Regions from separate parts of the Mesobacillus sp. AQ2 genome, predicted to be linked through region 3. Evidence: riboswitches for the same ligand, from Rfam matches in the RefSeq annotation. Region 3 holds a riboswitch; each other region holds the start of a gene.

Region 1 (4,492 bases), 1.5 Mb from region 3:
AAAGGCTTCAAATAAGAAGTCACAGAGAGACGCCATCGCAACAGCCGAAAAAGATCTTGGCTTCAAACCAGATTACGAAGCAGCTCCATCTGCTGAATTGGTTGTTTATCCTGCAGAGGATCAGGCTGTGTATGCCTATCATGTAACATTGAACTTCCTCAGTCCGGAACCAGGCAATTACCAGTACTTTATCAATGCAGTAACAGGCGAAATTATCAATAAGTACAATGCGATTCATACTGCCGGCAAAACCAATCCATCTTTAACTGGTACAAATACCGTTGGATCTGGTGTCGGAGTACTGGGTGACCAGAAATCATTGAACACTCTACTTTCAAATGGTTCTTATTACCTGCAGGACAATACTCGTGGAAACGGCGTTTTCACATACGATGCTAAAAACCGTCAACTAACTCCTGGTACCCTTTGGGCCGATGCGGACAATAATTTGAATGCATCATATGATCGTGCAGCAGTGGATGCTCACTATTATGCAGGTCTGACATATGATTACTATAAAAACAAGTTTGGCCGGAATTCGTATGACAACAAAGGAGCAGCACTGAAATCCACAGTTCACTATGGCAGAAGTTACAACAATGCTTTCTGGAACGGACAGCAAATGGTTTACGGGGACGGTGATGGCACAACCTTCATCCCTCTTTCCGGAGGTCTTGATGTTGTGGCGCATGAATTGACTCACGCTGTGACAGATTTCAGTTCTGATCTGGTTTACCAGTACGAATCAGGCGCACTGAACGAAGCGATTTCCGATATCTTCGGCACACTCGCTGAATTCCATGACAACAGAAATCCTGATTTCGAAATCGGCGAGGACATCTACACACCTAACACGGCTGGTGACGCGCTGCGCTCAATGAGCGACCCAACTAAATACGGCGACCCTGATCACTATTCCAAGCGTTATACTGGAACTTCTGATAATGGCGGAGTCCACACAAACAGCGGAATTATCAACAAAGCAGCCTACCTTCTTAGCCAGGGCGGCACACATTACGGTGTGACGGTTTCAGGAGTCGGTACTGAAAAAATGGGTGCAATCTTCTATCGTGCAAACACAGTTTATTACACATCTTCAACAAACTTCAGCCAGGCACGTGCAGGAGCTGTACAAGCTGCTAAAGACCTTTATGGGTCAACTTCTCCAGAGGTCGATGCAGTCAATAAAGCTTTTGAAGCAGTAGGAATAAATTAATAGCTTGATATTCAGTCAGACTGGCTCTTGTTTTAAGAGAGCCAGTCTTTGTTATGTATCTCTTTTGAAATGCAGTTACTTTCCGATTGAGGTCAAAGCCGCATTGGTGCCCTCTTTTAAAGATATCCTGAACTTTTGGTCACCCATAACCACTTGTGGTGCTCATTTTTATAGAATTGCTGAATTTTAGGTTACCAATCCTCCCTGTTATCCCTCATAATCCTCCAATTAAGACAAAATCCTTTTTGTGATACAAGTCATAATCGATAAACGCTTTTGATGGTCATCATACCGCCGTGATTTTCCCCCAATTACTTCACCGCTTTAAATAAATGATTGACAATCTTCTATAACAGCGTTAATATTTAGAGAAATTTAATAATTCAATTTTATTTAATCTTATCGAGAGAAGCTGAGGGTCCTGGCCCTATGAAGCTTCAGCAACCTTCAACATTGTTGAAAAGGTGCTAATTCCAGCAAGTTTTTAAAAACTTGGCAGATAAGAAGTTGGCTGATATTTTAAAAGTCTTCTTCTTTAGAAGGCTTTTTTGTTTTTAATTTTTATTTTCGCAATTACGCTGGTAGTTTACTAGTTTAAATGCGAGGATTTAAAACAAACATTGCCTCCTGCCTCCTGCCGAAAAATTAAGGAGTGAGTATATTGGTGAAAATTGATACGAAGTTAGCACAGCTTGGCAATCGAAGTGAATCTGCAACTGGTGCAGTCAATCCTCCTATTTATTTAACAACAGCGTACCGTCACGAAGGGATCGGCCAGTCCAGCGGTTATGATTATGTTCGCACCGGCAACCCGACTCGCGAAATTTTGGAAAAGGCGATTGCCGATCTTGAAGAAGGTGACCGAGGATATGCCTGCAGCTCGGGAATGGCGGCAATTTGGACGATTCTTACGTTATTCCAGTCTGGAGATGAATGGATTGTCTCAAAAGATTTGTACGGAGGTACTTACAGACTACTTGAGCAGGGGTTCAAAAAGTGGGGATTACATAGTACGTATGCGGACATGTCGAATTTAAATGAAATCAAACAAGCCATCAACCAAAATACGAAGGCGCTGTTTGTGGAAACGCCGACAAATCCGTTGATGGAACTGGCTGATATCCAGGCCATTGCGGAGATTGCCAAAGAGAACGGGATACTGCTGATCGTGGATAATACCTTCTACACTCCCCTTCTCCAAAAGCCTTTGACTTCAGGCGCAGATATTGTGATCCACAGTGCCACGAAATATCTTGGCGGCCATAATGATGTGCTTGCAGGTTTGATTGTTGCGAGGGGTGAAAAAATTTGTGATTCCCTCTCCCTGCATCATAATGGGGGCGGAGCGGTGTTGAGCCCTTTCGATTCCTGGCTACTTCTGCGCGGCATGAAGACATTGTCATTAAGGATGGAGCGGCATGAGCGGAATGCCAGAGCACTGGTTGAATTCTTGGAGAATCATGATTCTGTAAAGGATGTCCTTTATCCAGGCAGAGGCGGAATGATTTCATTCCGAGTACAGTCTCCTGCCATCGTCAATCCATTTTTGAAAAATCTATCCACAATCACTTTTGCTGAGAGTCTTGGAGGCGTTGAAAGTTTCATTACCTACCCGGCTACTCAGACACATGCGGATATACCTGCAGAAGTCCGTGAAAAAACAGGTGTTTGTGATAGGCTCCTGCGATTCTCTGTTGGAATTGAGAATCACGAAGATTTAATTGATGATCTGGAAGCGGCTTTTAAAAAGGCATATGAGGAGGCTAAAGTTAAATGAGCCAACCATATACCTTCGAAACCCAGCTGCTGCATAATAGATATAAGGTGGATCCTGCAACTGGCGGAGTGAGTGTTCCAATCCAGCATGCTTCTACCTACCATCAGCCTTCGATTGATCACTTTGGAAAATATGATTACAGCCGCAGCCTCAACCCTACCAGGGAAGCACTCGAGGATATAATCGCTGAATTGGAGGGCGGTGTAAGAGGATTTGCCTTTTCATCAGGAATGGCTGCGATTTCAACTGCATTTATGCTGCTTTCGCAGGGAGATCATGTGGTCATCACCGAGGATGTTTATGGTGGTACATACAGAATGGTAACACAGGTTCTGAATCGTTTTGGAATTGAACATACGTTTGTGGACATGACAGACCTGGATGCCGTGGAACAGGCTGTCCGCCCTAACACTGCATTGCTGTATGCAGAAACACCTTCCAACCCGTTGTTAAAAATAACGGATATTCGTGCACTTAGCTCAATTGCCAAAAAGCACGGAGCATATACTTTTGTGGACAATACCTTCATGACTCCCTACCTGCAGCGGCCATTGGATTTAGGAGCCGATATCGTGCTTCATAGCGCCACAAAGTTTCTGTCCGGCCACAGTGATACCGTTGCTGGCCTGGCTGTTGTAAAGGATGAGCAATTGGCAAACAGGCTATATTCACTTCAGAACTCCTTCGGCGCGGTCCTCGGAGTCCAGGATGCCTGGCTGGTGATGAGAGGAATTAAGACATTATCTGTAAGAATGAACCAATCCCAGGACAGTGCTAGAAAGATTGCACAATTTCTAAAAGGCCAGCCTTTGATCAAAAATGTATTTTATCCTGGACTGGCAAGTCATTCACAGTCGGATCTTCAATCCCAGCAGGCGGGTGGTCCAGGAGCTGTCCTTTCATTTGAGTTTGGAAATGAAGGCCTCCTTCCTGGATTTATTGATTCCGTTAAGTTACCGGTTTTTGCAGTCAGCCTTGGGGCTGTAGAGTCTATCCTCTCTTATCCTGCAAAAATGTCACACGCAGCGATGCCGCCGGAGGAACGCAAGCTAAGAGGAATAGGTGATGGTCTTCTCAGGCTTTCAGTGGGGCTTGAAAACGCTGATGACTTGATTTCTGATTTCCAACAGGCTTTGTACGGATTAGAAACGGCAGCTGCATATAGGGAGGGATTATCATGAGTTTCCTGAAACGTATGGAAAATGAAATTTTGATAGCGGATGGTGCAATCGGTACCCTACTCCATTCCTACGGAGCAGGTACCTGTTTCGAAGAGTTGAATCTCTCTCAGCCAGAAGCGATTGTAAAAATCCATAAAGCCTATATGAACGCTGGAGCCGACCTGATCCAGACAAATACTTATGCTGCCAATTATATAAAACTCGAAAGATATGGACTTGAAGACCAGGTGAAGGAAATCAACAGCGCTGCCGTCCGGCTCGCGCGTCAGGCTGCTGGAAGCGAAGCATATGTCCTTGGCACGATGGGAGGCAATCGCG
Region 2 (4,492 bases), 200 kb from region 3:
TTCAATGACGTTTCTTTCCACGGCACTGGTACTCATTCCGGCAGGCGTTATGAGCGACAGGGCTAGCCGGAAAAAGCTGATGCTGTTTGGAGCATTCTCGACTGGAATCATTTTATTTACACGGAGTATGGTTGAGAGTCAGGAACTACTGATATTGTTTTCATTTGGTACTGGTCTTGCGTCCGCTTTTATCCAGGTTTCCATCATTCCGTGGCTGGCAGAAAACTCCCAACCTGAACAGCGCGTGCATATCTTCAGCATACATTTTGCAGCGATGACAGCAGCCAATGTTGTCGGAAGCCTTTTGGGCGGAATCCTTACAGATGTGTTTTCTTTATTCCTCCCTGAACTGGAGAGTATCCGTTTCACATTGGTCGCTGGTTCAGCACTGTTTCTGGCCGCACTTCTTCCTATTTTCCGACTTAAGGAAGTACGGATAGAAAACCAGACAGACAGAAAGTTCATGGATTTTAAAAGAGGAATCCCTCATAAAGCGAGCCTTAAAATCATCATTCTATTTGCGGTCGCACAGTTGATGATCGGCTTCGGTGCTGGACTGGTCATCCCTTACTTGAATCTTTATTTTGCTGATCGGTTCATGGCATCAAATTCACTGATTGGCCTGGTCATTTCACTTGGACAGGGAGCAACTGCAGCAGCCATGATCATTGGTCCGATGGTTGTGCGCAGGCTTGGGGAAGTGAAAGCAATCGTTGTCCTGCAAATGCTCTCCCTCCCGTTTTTGCTGCTTACTGCTTACACTCAGCATTTCTGGCTTGCTGCCCTTGGCTTTTTATTTCGACAAGCCCTCATGAACGCAGGGAATCCAATTCAAATGTCGCTAATGATGTCGAAGGTTGATGATTCGATGAAAGGATTGGCCAACTCTGTGAATCAAATGGTATTTAACCTTGGATGGGCGATTATGGGACCGGTTTCGACGGGAATCGTTTTGAAATATGGCTCCTATTGGGGATATGCGGCGGTTTTCACCATCACAGCAGGTATTTATTTAGTAGGATCAACTTACTTCTTCTTTGTCTTCAAGGCGATGGACAAAACAAAATCCGCCATCTCAGCCACCAAGACCGCTTGATTACTGTATTTCTTTGGATATATTTCTCGGGAAATGAAAGACAATGGCGAAATATCATTCGTTATTGTCTTTTTTCTATGTTTGTATGTTGTTAACCGCTTATTAACGAAGTATTTGTCGAAGGATTCCAACAGGTTTTTTCCTTACGAAAAAGAATTATGTATGTGAGGGAGTTGAGCGGCATGCGGGAATCTATTGAACTTTTTGCGAATGAAGTTGGCGGTAAGGCTCATATACTGCAATTGATCAAAAAGCTGGATCTTTGTTTGAAATTAGAGTCAGAAAAGGAAGAAGTATACCTTGTATTCAAAGGGGGACGAGTGGAACTCCTAACAAGCAATCTCAATTCTCAATTCCAGATTACAATCAAAGGAAGTGAAGCCAGCATTGCCGGGCTGTTGAAAGGAGAATTCAAACTGAGGCAAGGCCTCAGATGGGGATATTATACCGTAGAAGACGGCCCGTTCAGAGATTTGTTGGTCCTTGAGTCCATTTTCTACCTTGCAAGACCGCTTTCCGCTTGATTTATTCAGAAAAATCGTAATATATTGACTTTAAATGCATGGAAATGATATTATCACTTTAACGCAATAAAAACGAACTGAATATTCTTATCCAGAGAGGCGGAGGGACTGGCCCGATGAAGCCCGGCAACCGGTTATTAAACACGGTGCTAATTCCTGCAGAGTGTAGACTCTGAAAAGATAAGGAGAGATGATAAATGGCCCTCTTCTTAGGAAGTGGGTTTTTTGTATCACCTTTCCATTTTATTTTTATGATAGGAGAGATGGAGATGGCAAATGAGCAAAAAAACTACAGAATCGAAACAATCGGTGTCCACGGAGGACAATCACCAGACCCGGTGACTGGGGCAAGGGCTGTGCCAATTTACTCAAGCAATGCATTCCAATTTGAAAACACGGATCATGCAGCCGATTTGTTCGCACTCAAGGAACCTGGTTACATTTACTCGCGAATCCACAACCCAACCGTGACAGCCCTGGAAGAAAAAGTCGCCCTGCTTGAAGGAGGAGTAGGTGCTCTTGCCTTATCAAGCGGGATGTCGGCAATCACGATGGCGATTCTGAATATTGCCCATGCAGGGGATGAAATCGTTGCAGCCTCTAATCTGTACGGAGGGACGTATAATTTATTTGCTGTAACCTTGCCGAAATATGGAATTAATGTCCACCTTGTGGATCCTGAAGACCCGGAGAATTTCAGGAAGGCGATCACACCAAAAACGAAGGCGGTTTATGCGGAAACAATCGGAAATCCAAGTCTCAGGGTCTTGGACATTGAAGCAGTTGCCGATGTTGCCCATGAAGCTGGGATTCCGTTGATCATTGATAACACATTTGCCACTCCATATCTATGCCGGCCGATTGAACACGGCGCAGACATCGTAATACACTCGGCTACCAAGTGGCTTTTAGGCAACGGCACAGTCATGGGCGGAATCATTGTGGATGGAGGCAAGTTTGATTGGAGATCCCCGAAGTTCCCTGGTTTCAATGAGCCAGACTCCAGTTACCATGACATTGTTTATAGTGAAGCGATAGGGGCTGCAGCCTATATAGTAAAGGCCAGGGTTCAGCTGCTTCGCGACCTTGGTCCGGCCATCAGCCCGCAGAGTGCTTTCCAATTCAATCTTGGAATCGAAACATTGCATGTACGCATGAAAGAGCATGTAGTCAATACGATTAAAATAGTAGACTACCTGGAAACACATCCTGCTGTTACCTGGGTCACCTACCCTGGGCATGACTCTCACCCGGATAAGCAATTGGCAGATCGATACCTTCCAAAAGGTGCAGGGTCAGTTGTAGTATTTGGCATCGAGGGAGGCAGGGAAGCTGGAGCAAAACTGATTAACTCATTGACGCTTTGGTCCCATGTTGCGAATGTCGGCGACGCGAAGAGCCTGGTCATCCACCCTGCAAGCACCACCCATCAGCAGCTTGATTCAGAAGGGCTTAAGGCAGCGGGGGTTCCAGAAGATTTACTCCGTCTTTCTGTCGGTATTGAAAACGTTGATGACATCATCGAAGACCTGGAGCAGGCAATTGAAAAAGCTACTGGAGTACCAGGGGTCACGGCAAGAACCTAATATCCAGTACCTTCCAAAAGGTATTTGAAAATAATTTTATTGACACCCATTTTTGTTCCGTGCTACAATCACATTCGTAACTAAAAACCGATTTTAAAATTTAATAGCGTACTCTTATCAAGAGAGGTGGAGGGAAGTGCCCGATGAAACCCGGCAACCGTCAGTAAGCTTGCTTATCTGAAACGGTGCCAATTCACTCAAAGCTGATGGCTTTGGCAGATGAGAGAAAGGATACAGCCAATTATTATGCCTTTCTGCTTATTTGCAGAAAGGCTTTTTTAATGCCAGAATCGACCATGTTCAGTTCTAACGTGAGTTTTACAAGAGCATATTATTCCAGGAAGGTGCATCCATTTTACCTGAAGTTTGAATTTTTACCGGCAGGGAATGGGAAACTAGATTGATAACCTTCTGATTAGGATGGAAATTAAACGGTTTTTTGAGTTAAGAATATGGTTGTTGCAAAAGAGGGGGAGTCAATTGATCACGATAAAAAAAGCCAGAAAGATTTATCCTTCAAAAAAAGGCGAAGTCAAAGCGGTAGATGATGTCAACCTTGAAGTGAAAGAAGGCGAAATCTTTGGCGTCATTGGATATAGCGGCGCAGGTAAAAGTACATTGATCCGCATGTTGAATGGTCTTGAAATCCCAACTTCAGGTTCTGTCGTTGTGGCAGGCAGGGAAGTTTCAAGGATCAAGGGTGCGGAATTAAGGAAAGCAAGACAGGAAATCAGCATGATTTTCCAGCATTTCAACCTACTCTGGTCAAGGACGGTTGCCGATAACATAGCCTTCCCTCTTGAGATCGCAGGAGTGCCGAAATCAGAGAGGGACAAGAGGGTAAAAGAATTGATCACGCTTGTCGGTCTTGAGGGACGCGGCGATGCTTATCCCTCACAATTAAGCGGCGGGCAGAAGCAGAGAGTCGGTATCGCCAGGGCACTGGCGAATAATCCAAAAGTTCTTCTCGGTGATGAAGCGACGTCAGCGCTTGATCCGCAAACGACCGACCAGATCCTGGATCTTCTCGTTGATATCAATAAGAGATTGGGACTTACCATTGTCCTGATCACTCATGAAATGCATGTCATCCGTAAGATTTGTCACCGGGTTGCGGTCATGGAGGGCGGAAACATCGTTGAGACTGGACCAGTATTGGATGTGTTCAAGAACCCGCAGCAGCCAATTACGAAAAGGTTTGTCCAGCAGGTGACTGAACCGGAGGAAACAAAGGAAACGGTAGACCATTTACTGGAGCGATATCCGCATGGACGGGTCATCCAGCT
Region 3 (4,492 bases):
TGCAAATACTTTTGTGAAATGATTGTCTTTTTGATTTTTTGGTATTTTTCTTTTTTTGTTGCCTTTTCGATAATGGTGTCAGTAACTTGTTGTTCGACTGGCTGTTCTATCTTGACTTCCATTTCTTCACCACCTTGGCTGCTTTGTCTTTCTTGTATCTTCATCATAAAAAAAAGGGCTTACATTTATAAGCCATCGAATTTTGCTTATGGTACCAATTTTTTAGTTTTGGAAAAATCGGCCAAAATATTGATACCATCACATTGTTATCGTTTTCATTTTTTCGGGAGGCGAAGATTTTAAGTTGTCCTTAATATAAAAAAACTGTGCACCAGACTAATGGTTCAGTCCGGTGCACAGTTTTCTCAGCTTTTTATCCAGTTTTTATCCTAATGCCACGTCGAGGATCATCATGATGGCGAATCCAAACATGAGGCTTAATGATGCCAAATCGCTGTTGCCGTTTTCCTGGGATCCAGGGATTACTTCTTCGGCTACCACGAAAATCATCGCTCCGGCTGCAAAGCTTAGCGCATACGGCAGAAGTGGCTGGATGAACATGACAGCGGCTGCTCCAATCATTGCGGCAACTGGTTCGACCATGCCTGAAAACTGGCCGTACATGAAGCTTTTCTTTCTTGACATTCCTACTTGCCGAAGTGGCATCGATACTGCGACACCTTCCGGGAAGTTCTGGATACCGATTCCTATTGCAAGCGCAATCGCGCCCATAAGCGAAGCCGAAGGAAAGCCTGCAGCTGCAGCTCCGAAAGCCACTCCGACCGCGAGACCTTCGGGGATGTTGTGCAAGGTAATGGCCAAGACCATCAAAGTACTTCGTCTTTTCTTTTCGGGATGGATTCCCTCAGCTTTTTCCATTGATAAATTAGGATGTAAATGGGGCATCAATTTATCTACGACCATTAAGAACAACCCGCCTAAAAGAAAACCAGTCGCAGCAGGCATCCAGCTCGGCAGGCTTCCTCCCTCACCCATCTCAATCGCAGGAGCAAGTAGTGACCAGAAACTTGCAGCAATCATAACTCCTGCCGCGAGACCCATCATACTATCCAAAAACTTTTGGTTTGGATTTTTCGTTGTAAATACTAAAGCAGCGCCCAAAGCAGTCATTCCCCAGGTAAACAAAGTCCCAATCAGCGCCTGGACAACCGGATGGAAACCCATGAAAAAATCAAGCATCTTTTTTCCTCCTAAGACTTGCTCTGTAATCTAATGTAACTCATTTTAATGTATTATATGGATTATGAAGTGGTGAATATATCTTGTTCAGCATAAATCAGACGGCTAAGTTTGTTTTTTCAAGATTACTACATTCAATACGTAATTCCAATCCTATTTATTTTTATCTGAAGGCACTGAGCCAGATGAATGGATTTTCACGAAAAAAAGGGATACGCTAATAAAATAGTTCATACATGGAAGGGAATTAAATCATGATTGCAAAAACAGAAGAAGATTTTAACGGGTTAAAAGAAATTGGCATGATTGTCGGCATGATACGGGAGGAATTGGTGCAAAAGACAGTACCCGGAATAACCACAAAGGAACTCGACGAACTGGCAGGCGCCATGTTTGAAGAGAATGGAGCGATTTCTGCTCCGAAAGGCGAATACAATTTCCCAGGGTACACTTGCATCAGTGTGAATGAAGAAGTAGCCCACGGGATTCCAGGGAGCCGAGTCATTAAAGAAGGTGATATCGTTAATATCGATGTTTCCGGATCAAAAAATGGTTATTTTGCCGATACAGGAATCTCCTTTGTCGTTGGCCAAGGTGATCCGATTTTAACGAAGATATGCGAAACAGCTGTTGAGGCTTTTGAAGCAGGCTTGAAAAAGGCGAAACCCGGATCGAAGAAAAGCGGACTGGGCAAGGCGGTTATGGCGACTGCGCGGAAAAACGGACTTAATGTAATTAAAAACCTTACAGGACATGGAATCGGGCGGACCATCCATGAAGCTCCCGATCACATCTACAACTATAATGAGCCATGGGATGACGAGCTATTGAAAGAAGGAATGGTCATCGCTTTTGAGCCATTCATCTCCACTGGTGAGGAAGAAGTTTTCCAATACGAACATGATGAGTGGACTTATGTCACGGAAAGCAGCTTTGTTGCACAATGTGAACATACAATCATCCTCACTAAAAATGGACCTATCGTTATTACCAGATAAAATTCCACTTGAACCCCTTGCCGATGCAGGGGTTTTTGTATTTTTATCGGCTCTCTGCCATTTAATACTAAATTCCTATTTTTCGTGTTTCTAAAAAAATTCCCACAAAATGATTGACACATTATCTGTGACGCAGTAAAGTAATAAACAAGATTTACAACTCAATATTCGTTACTTCTTATCAAGAGAGGTTGAGGGACTGGCCCTATGACACCTCGGCAGCGGACTCCTATGGATGACTGTGCCAAATCCAGCAAGCGTGAGCTTGACAGATAAGAAGAGGCCGACTTTTTAATTCATGTCCTCTTCTTTCTGAAGGGGACTTTTTATTTTCCAATAATCCCCATCTACAAATTAATATCGAGACTTTCTTATCAAGAGAGGCGGAGGGACTGGCCCTATGAAGCCTCGGCAGCGGACTCACATTGAGGACTGTGCCAAATCCAGCAAGCAATAGCTTGGGAGATAAGAAGAGATCTTGTCCTGCATTCGTTGCGGCATGCCTCTTCCTGTTTCCTGGAAGAGGTTTTTTTATTATCTACAAAGGAGGAAGACTGTTGATTACATTTGAACAAGTGGAGAAAGTTTATGAAAGCCGCGGGAAAAAGGTACCGGCACTTAATGGAATTGATCTGGAAATCAAAGAAGGAGAGATATTTGGGGTCATTGGTTTTAGCGGAGCAGGAAAAAGTTCACTGATCCGCTGTGTGAATCTGTTGGAACGCCCGACATCCGGCCGGGTGATTGTCGATGGCTGCGACATGACTTCCCTTTCACTTAAAGAAGTCCGTGAGGTTAAAAGGAATATCGGGATGGTGTTCCAGCATTTCAATCTTTTGAACTCCAAGACCGTATTTGAAAATGTCGCAATGCCGCTTGTCCTCGGTAAGGTTCCGAAGGCGAAAATCAAAGAGCGGGTTTATCAGCTCCTCGACTTTGTAGGTCTCGCTGATAAGGCGGACAATTATCCGGACCAGCTTTCAGGCGGACAAAAACAGCGAATCGGCATTGCCCGTGCGCTGGCAACCCAGCCAAAGATCCTGCTTTGTGATGAAGCAACTTCGGCCCTGGATCCGCAGACTACAAGTTCGATTCTTCAGCTTTTGAAAAAAATCAACAAGGAGTACAACATCACGATATTAATCATTACCCACGAAATGTCTGTCATCAGGGAAATCTGTGACCGGGTGGCGGTCATCGAGGAAGGTAAAATCATTGAGGAAGGCTCAGTATTTGAAGTTTTTTCAGCTCCCAAAACAGTAACAGCCAGAAATTTTGTCAGCACCATCATGAATGACAATATTCCAGATTCCGTCCGCAGAATCATCAAAGGACATTCGGGGCTTCAAAAGGTATTTAGGATCAACTTCGTCGGTGAGTCAGCAGGCGAGCCGCTGCTGTCACAGCTGTCAAAGAATTTTGATATCCATGTCAATGTTCTGTTTGGAAATATCACCGAGCTTCAGGGAATTCCATTCGGCAACCTGATTGTCGAGTTCCAGGGAAGTGATAAAGAAATTTTAAGGGCTCTTAATTTTATCAATCAGCAAAAAGTCAACATAAAGGAAGTGACCGCACATGCTAGTTAATTCAGAACAAATCATCCAGGCATTAATTGAAACACTGCAAATGGTCGCGTTCTCCCTGCTGTTTTCGGCAGTCCTTGGAGTTCCCCTTGGAATTGCGCTTGTCGTGACGAGAAAAGGCCATTTGCTAGAAAATGCACCTGTCTTCAATGTACTTAACAGTGTCATCAACGTATTCCGATCAGTGCCATTCATCATCCTGCTGGTCGCAATCATTCCGCTGACCCGGCTGATTGTCGGCACATCAATTGGTACGGCCGCTGCCGTCGTCCCGCTTGTCTTTTATGCAGGACCGTATATTGCAAGATTGGTAGAGAATTCTTTGTTGGAAGTGGATCCAGGAGTTATCGAAGCCGCTGAATCAATGGGTGCCACTCCATGGCAGATTGTATTCAAATTCATTCTTCCAGAAGCTATGAGTTCACTCATTCTTGCTTTCACGATTGCAACGGTCGGATTGATCGGTGCATCGGCAATGGCCGGAGCAATCGGAGGAGGCGGCTTGGGCGACCTCGCGATTACATACGGATACCAGCGGTTTGATACCCAGACAATGTTCATCACCGTTGGTATTTTGATAGTCATGGTACAGGGGCTCCAATCCCTTGGAAATATTTCAGCTAAAAAAATCAGAAGAAGATAACAGGAGGAATCAAAAATGAAAAAACTTTTACTAGCATTGATCGTACTTAGTCTGGCATTAATCAG
Region 4 (4,492 bases), 1.8 Mb from region 3:
ATTCTACATTATATATCCATGATTAGTAAATGCGTGTTTTGGGGTAATGAGTAGGGAAGTGATTCGAAACAACGGAGGGACCATTTTGGCTAACGAAATTCAGGTTAAACATAGATCCAATAAGCAACAGACAACGTCGAAAAAAAGGAAAAATCAACACAATAGAAACAAGAATAAGAAAACCGGCAACAATTCATATCTTCGAACCAATCCAAGACCGGCAGTTGACGATAACCGCCTCAAGCGTGCCGAAGAGAACGTTGACGATCTGCCGAAAAAAGATTCCAGCAAAATAACAAAGCAGGATAGAAGCAAAGTAATCGATCAGAATAATGGTAAACCATCAAAAAAGAGAAACAGCAAAATAACGACTCAAGATAACACTAAAACAACAAAACAGAACAACGGCAAAGCAACTACCCAAGATAACGCTAAAACAACAAAACAGAACAACGGCAAAGCAGCAACTCAAGAAAACGGTAAAACAACGGATCAAAACAACAGCAAAAAAACAAAAAGTAACGCTAAAACAATGAATCAGAACAGCACAAATGGAACAAATCAAAGCAGTGACGAAGCAAAAAACCAAAACACAGGCAATGAAAAATCGCAAAAAGCTTCTGCTTCTCAGGCGTCTTCAGAAAATCAAGAGGTAAAGCATAAAGAACAATCCGGCAAGTTTGAAACGGCTTTTAACCGGATCCATAAAGCGCTGAAGGAAATGGTGAAGGGGACGGACAGCGATGCGTTTGTCGAGCTGCTGTACTCTGGCTATAAGAATCATTCATTGGTCCGCAAGTATAAAAGTGAGCTGCATCAGTTTGCCAAGCTGCGGAATGCGATTGTCCATGAACGGGTGAATGCGGATTATTATATTGCCGAGCCGCATATCGAGGTAGTCGAGCGGATTGAGGAAATCGCGAAGGAGTTCGAGAAGCCGCAGACGGCATTATCAATCGCGACCAGTCCTGTGTTTTATTATTATGAGGATGCTTATCTAAAAGATGTGCTTAAGGTCATCAACAAGTTTGATTTTACGAGATTCCCGGTCTATGACAAGGATGATAAATATGTTGCACTGCTGACTTCAACAGAGATCATCCAGTGGATGGCGAAGCATTTTTCCGACAGTGTCGTTCACTTTGAAGATGTGCGGGTGAAAGAATTGCTGACCAAGGGGAAAAATTATTTCGTGACGTTTGTGGATGAGGAAGCATCTTTATACCATATTGAGGAATTATTCGAGCGTTACCATACGAGGGGCAAGAAGCTCCAGGCGGTCATTATCACGGAAACAGGCGACCGCCACGGAAAGCCAATCGGTGTCATCACACCATGGGATTTGCTTGACAGTGATCCAGAAGATTGACTTCACAAATCTTTAGAAAATCGTTCATTGACGAATTTACAGCGATATTGATATACTTCTGCTAATATTAATTATTTTAAATCAATAACTCTTATCCAGAGCGGCGGAGGGACAGGCCCTGCGAAGCCCGGCAACCTTCTTTTTTCATTGAAAGGTGCTAATTCCTGAAGAACGATTTCTGAAGATAAGAGAGGCTTAGCAATTGGAACCTCTCCTTATTTGGAGAGGTTTTTATATTTTTTAAAAGCAGGTGGATGAAATGACGAACAACAGATTTGAAACGGAAGTGCTTCACTCTGTACATACTAAGCAGCAGGGTATTAAAAGCAAGGCAACACCGATTTACCAGACGTCGGCTTTTACCTTCAATGATCTTGATGAATTGGAGGGTTTTTATCAGGGTGAGGGCAATTATTTGTACTCCAGGGTCGGCAATCCGAATACGGATGAACTCGGGCAAGCGGTAGCGGCTCTTGAGCATGCAGAGGATGGTGTGGCGGCTTCATCTGGATTGGCTGCAATTTTGGCAGGTGTCCTGGCAGTTGTGAAGAGTGGGGACCATATTGTTGCGGCGGACGATGTGTATGGAGGTAGCTTCCATATGCTAAAAGCAGAGCTTGAGCGCTTCGGGATTGAAACAACGTTCGTGCCGTTCTCGGATTTGGGCAATGTCACAAACGCCATCAAGCATAATACAAAGCTTCTATACACAGAGTCGATCACGAATCCGCTGCTTCGCGTTGAAAAGCTGGATGAAGTCATCGAGCTGGCAAAGATTAAAAAACTCGTTGTATTAGTTGATAATACGTTTGCCACTCCGCTCCATGTGCGTCCATATGAAGGCGGTGCCGATCTGGTTGTCCACAGTGCGACAAAATATATTGGCGGGCATAGCGATGTCACTTCAGGCGTCATTGTTGGCAGGAAAGAACTGATTGCCGAAGCACGCGCGAGAATCGTCAACCTTGGGGCGAATCTGAGTCCATTTGAAGCGTGGCTGACCTGCAGAGGCTTGAAGACGCTTGCCTTGAGAATGAAAGCACAATCGGAGAATGCCAGATTGCTTGCCGAATGTCTTCGTGAAAATAAGAATATCGCAAAGGTATACTATCCATTCGCAGAAGCTGAACAAGGATTTGGGGCTATCGTATCAATTGAGCTGGCGGAGCATGTGGATCCTGCCCAGTTTTTCAAATCGCTTGGCTGGGTAAAAATCGTTCCGACACTTGCGGGCGTCGAAACCACCGTCTCCCATCCGCTGAAAACCTCCCATCGCGCACTCCCTCCTGAGGCGCAGGAAGAACTTGGCATCACTTATCGTCTGGTGAGGATTTCGGTCGGAATTGAGCACGGAGAGGATATCGTTTCACAATTTGAAGCTGCGCTGGCTAAAGCTGTTGAATAGGATGGAAAATTTTCTGGAAATGCCGATATTATGATAGAAAGATCATTCATCCCCAGTGTTCGCGCTGGGGATTTTACAGGAGTGGATAGTATGCGGGACCTTTCGTTGAAAACAAAGGTGTTTGCTTTTTTTGGCTTGTTATTCTTTGCTTATGCCATTTCGACGTTATACAATTTTTACTTGCTGAATTCATTCAAAGTAGACTCTGATCCAGCCGAACTGGTATCCAGGAGTATGTATTCGACAGCCATTGCGGGTTCACTAATTTCAATAGGGTGCCTTGTTTTCATCATTATTTTATTCAAAAGGGTATTCAAGCCCATCGATCGCCTCACACAAGCGACACAGAGAATTGTTCAGGGTGATCTGGCGGTGGAACTGGCAAGTGATTCAAGTGACGAGATTGGGAAGCTGACCTCCCATTTTGATGCGATGATCAGTCAATTAAGGCTGCTCGTAGCCCAATGCCAGGACAATACCCGGGTTTTGCACGACTCTGCAAGAAAGCTATTCGAGAATTCACAGGTCCATGAAAATGAAAGCGAGAGAATAAAAGCTTCCATTCTTCAAGTCTCTGCAGGTGCTGAACAGCAGCAGGGCCATTCGGCAGTGCTGAGTGATATTGTTGATAATATGGTGCAAAGAATCAGCGAGATTGCTGAACTATCGAATCGGATTGAAACAATGTCCACGACCAATGCTGTTAAAAGTGAACAAGGCCAGACGTTCATCAGTGAAACGAGCACACAGGTGGGACGGATGGATCAGATTACGAGGCAGGCTGCCAGGGATGCTGAATCACTGGCTGAAAAGACGAATAAAATCGAAGAGATCGTCAGTATCATTTCTGGAATTGCCAACCAAACAAATCTGCTGGCATTAAACGCGGCAATCGAAGCTGCACGCGCAGGGGAACAAGGGAAGGGTTTTGCTGTCGTAGCCGGTGAAGTGCGATTATTGGCAGAGCAATCGCTGCATGCATCCCGGCAAATCCAGGATACAATCGAGGTTGTCCGCAGTGACATTAAACAGATGGTGGATGTCATGTCTGGCGGAAGCATGGAAGTACAAAAGGGCAGCAAGTTATTCGGTAATGTTGAAATGCAATATAATGAGATGCGGGATGGGATTCTGTCCATCCAGAAGGAAATTGGCACCATCAGCCAGTACACTGCAGATTTGAATCAGCAGACAGATAAATTGTTGACGATGAATAATGAAACGAATGTCATTTTACAAACAAATGCAGCCGGGATTGCCGAAATGGCAGCAGGGTTTGAGAATCAGGGAGAGACGGTCAGGGAATTGACCTTGACGGCTGAGAACCTGACACAAGTTTCTTCGGTCTTGAACAAGACCGTATCCGTCTATACACACAGTCAATAATCCTTCGACATCAGGTTTACACATCCTGTATGCGGGTATCTTTAAAAAGGACTACTCGTCTAAAGGAGGCTTTTAATATGTTTGAACATGAAAAACATCTTGTTGGAGTATATGATAACGAGCAAGACGCAATCCAGGCCGTAGAGGACCTGAAAAGGCAAGGGTACAATACCGATGATATCTCTGTTATTAGTAAAAACGACGATGAGATTGATCACGTCAACGAAGCAACCGGTACAAAGACTGAGGAAGGTCTTGCTGCAGGTGCGGCAACAGGCGGTATATTAGGCGGCCTTACAGGATTACTGGCAGGCATCGGAGCCCTAGCGATT

Evidence for each region. A riboswitch is a leader RNA that binds a small molecule or an ion and turns the genes downstream of it on or off. The one in region 3 is predicted to bind S-adenosylmethionine.
Region 1: it holds a riboswitch for S-adenosylmethionine, as region 3 does, so the genes downstream of both, QNH36_RS12370 (methionine biosynthesis PLP-dependent protein) here and QNH36_RS19770 (methionine ABC transporter ATP-binding protein) in region 3, are expected to answer to the same signal.
Region 2: it holds a riboswitch for S-adenosylmethionine, as region 3 does, so the genes downstream of both, QNH36_RS20825 (O-acetylhomoserine aminocarboxypropyltransferase/cysteine synthase family protein) here and QNH36_RS19770 (methionine ABC transporter ATP-binding protein) in region 3, are expected to answer to the same signal.
Region 4: it holds a riboswitch for S-adenosylmethionine, as region 3 does, so the genes downstream of both, QNH36_RS04675 (trans-sulfuration enzyme family protein) here and QNH36_RS19770 (methionine ABC transporter ATP-binding protein) in region 3, are expected to answer to the same signal.

The regions. Positions count from the first base shown of each region.
Region 1 covers NZ_CP126080.1:2,462,628-2,467,119, reverse strand. The annotation lists gene QNH36_RS12375 (M4 family metallopeptidase) at 1-1,216, shown strand, start outside; SAM riboswitch class I at 1,613-1,722, shown strand; gene QNH36_RS12370 (methionine biosynthesis PLP-dependent protein) at 1,878-2,993, shown strand; gene metC (cystathionine beta-lyase) at 2,990-4,174, shown strand; gene QNH36_RS12360 (bifunctional homocysteine S-methyltransferase/methylenetetrahydrofolate reductase) at 4,171-4,492, shown strand, end outside.
Region 2 covers NZ_CP126080.1:4,128,840-4,133,331, reverse strand. The annotation lists gene QNH36_RS20835 (MFS transporter) at 1-1,096, shown strand, start outside; gene QNH36_RS20830 (hypothetical protein) at 1,279-1,620, shown strand; SAM riboswitch class I at 1,705-1,807, shown strand; gene QNH36_RS20825 (O-acetylhomoserine aminocarboxypropyltransferase/cysteine synthase family protein) at 1,890-3,206, shown strand; SAM riboswitch class I at 3,318-3,432, shown strand; gene QNH36_RS20820 (methionine ABC transporter ATP-binding protein) at 3,687-4,492, shown strand, end outside.
Region 3 covers NZ_CP126080.1:3,930,065-3,934,556, forward strand. The annotation lists gene QNH36_RS19755 (ABC transporter permease) at 1-122, opposite strand, end outside; gene QNH36_RS19760 (ZIP family metal transporter) at 385-1,200, opposite strand; gene map (type I methionyl aminopeptidase) at 1,455-2,198, shown strand; SAM riboswitch class I at 2,374-2,477, shown strand; SAM riboswitch class I at 2,567-2,670, shown strand; gene QNH36_RS19770 (methionine ABC transporter ATP-binding protein) at 2,756-3,787, shown strand; gene QNH36_RS19775 (methionine ABC transporter permease) at 3,777-4,427, shown strand; gene QNH36_RS19780 (MetQ/NlpA family ABC transporter substrate-binding protein) at 4,443-4,492, shown strand, end outside.
Region 4 covers NZ_CP126080.1:945,720-950,211, forward strand. The annotation lists gene QNH36_RS04670 (CBS domain-containing protein) at 86-1,369, shown strand; SAM riboswitch class I at 1,458-1,560, shown strand; gene QNH36_RS04675 (trans-sulfuration enzyme family protein) at 1,629-2,774, shown strand; gene QNH36_RS04680 (methyl-accepting chemotaxis protein) at 2,865-4,160, shown strand; gene QNH36_RS04685 (YflT domain-containing protein) at 4,238-4,492, shown strand, end outside.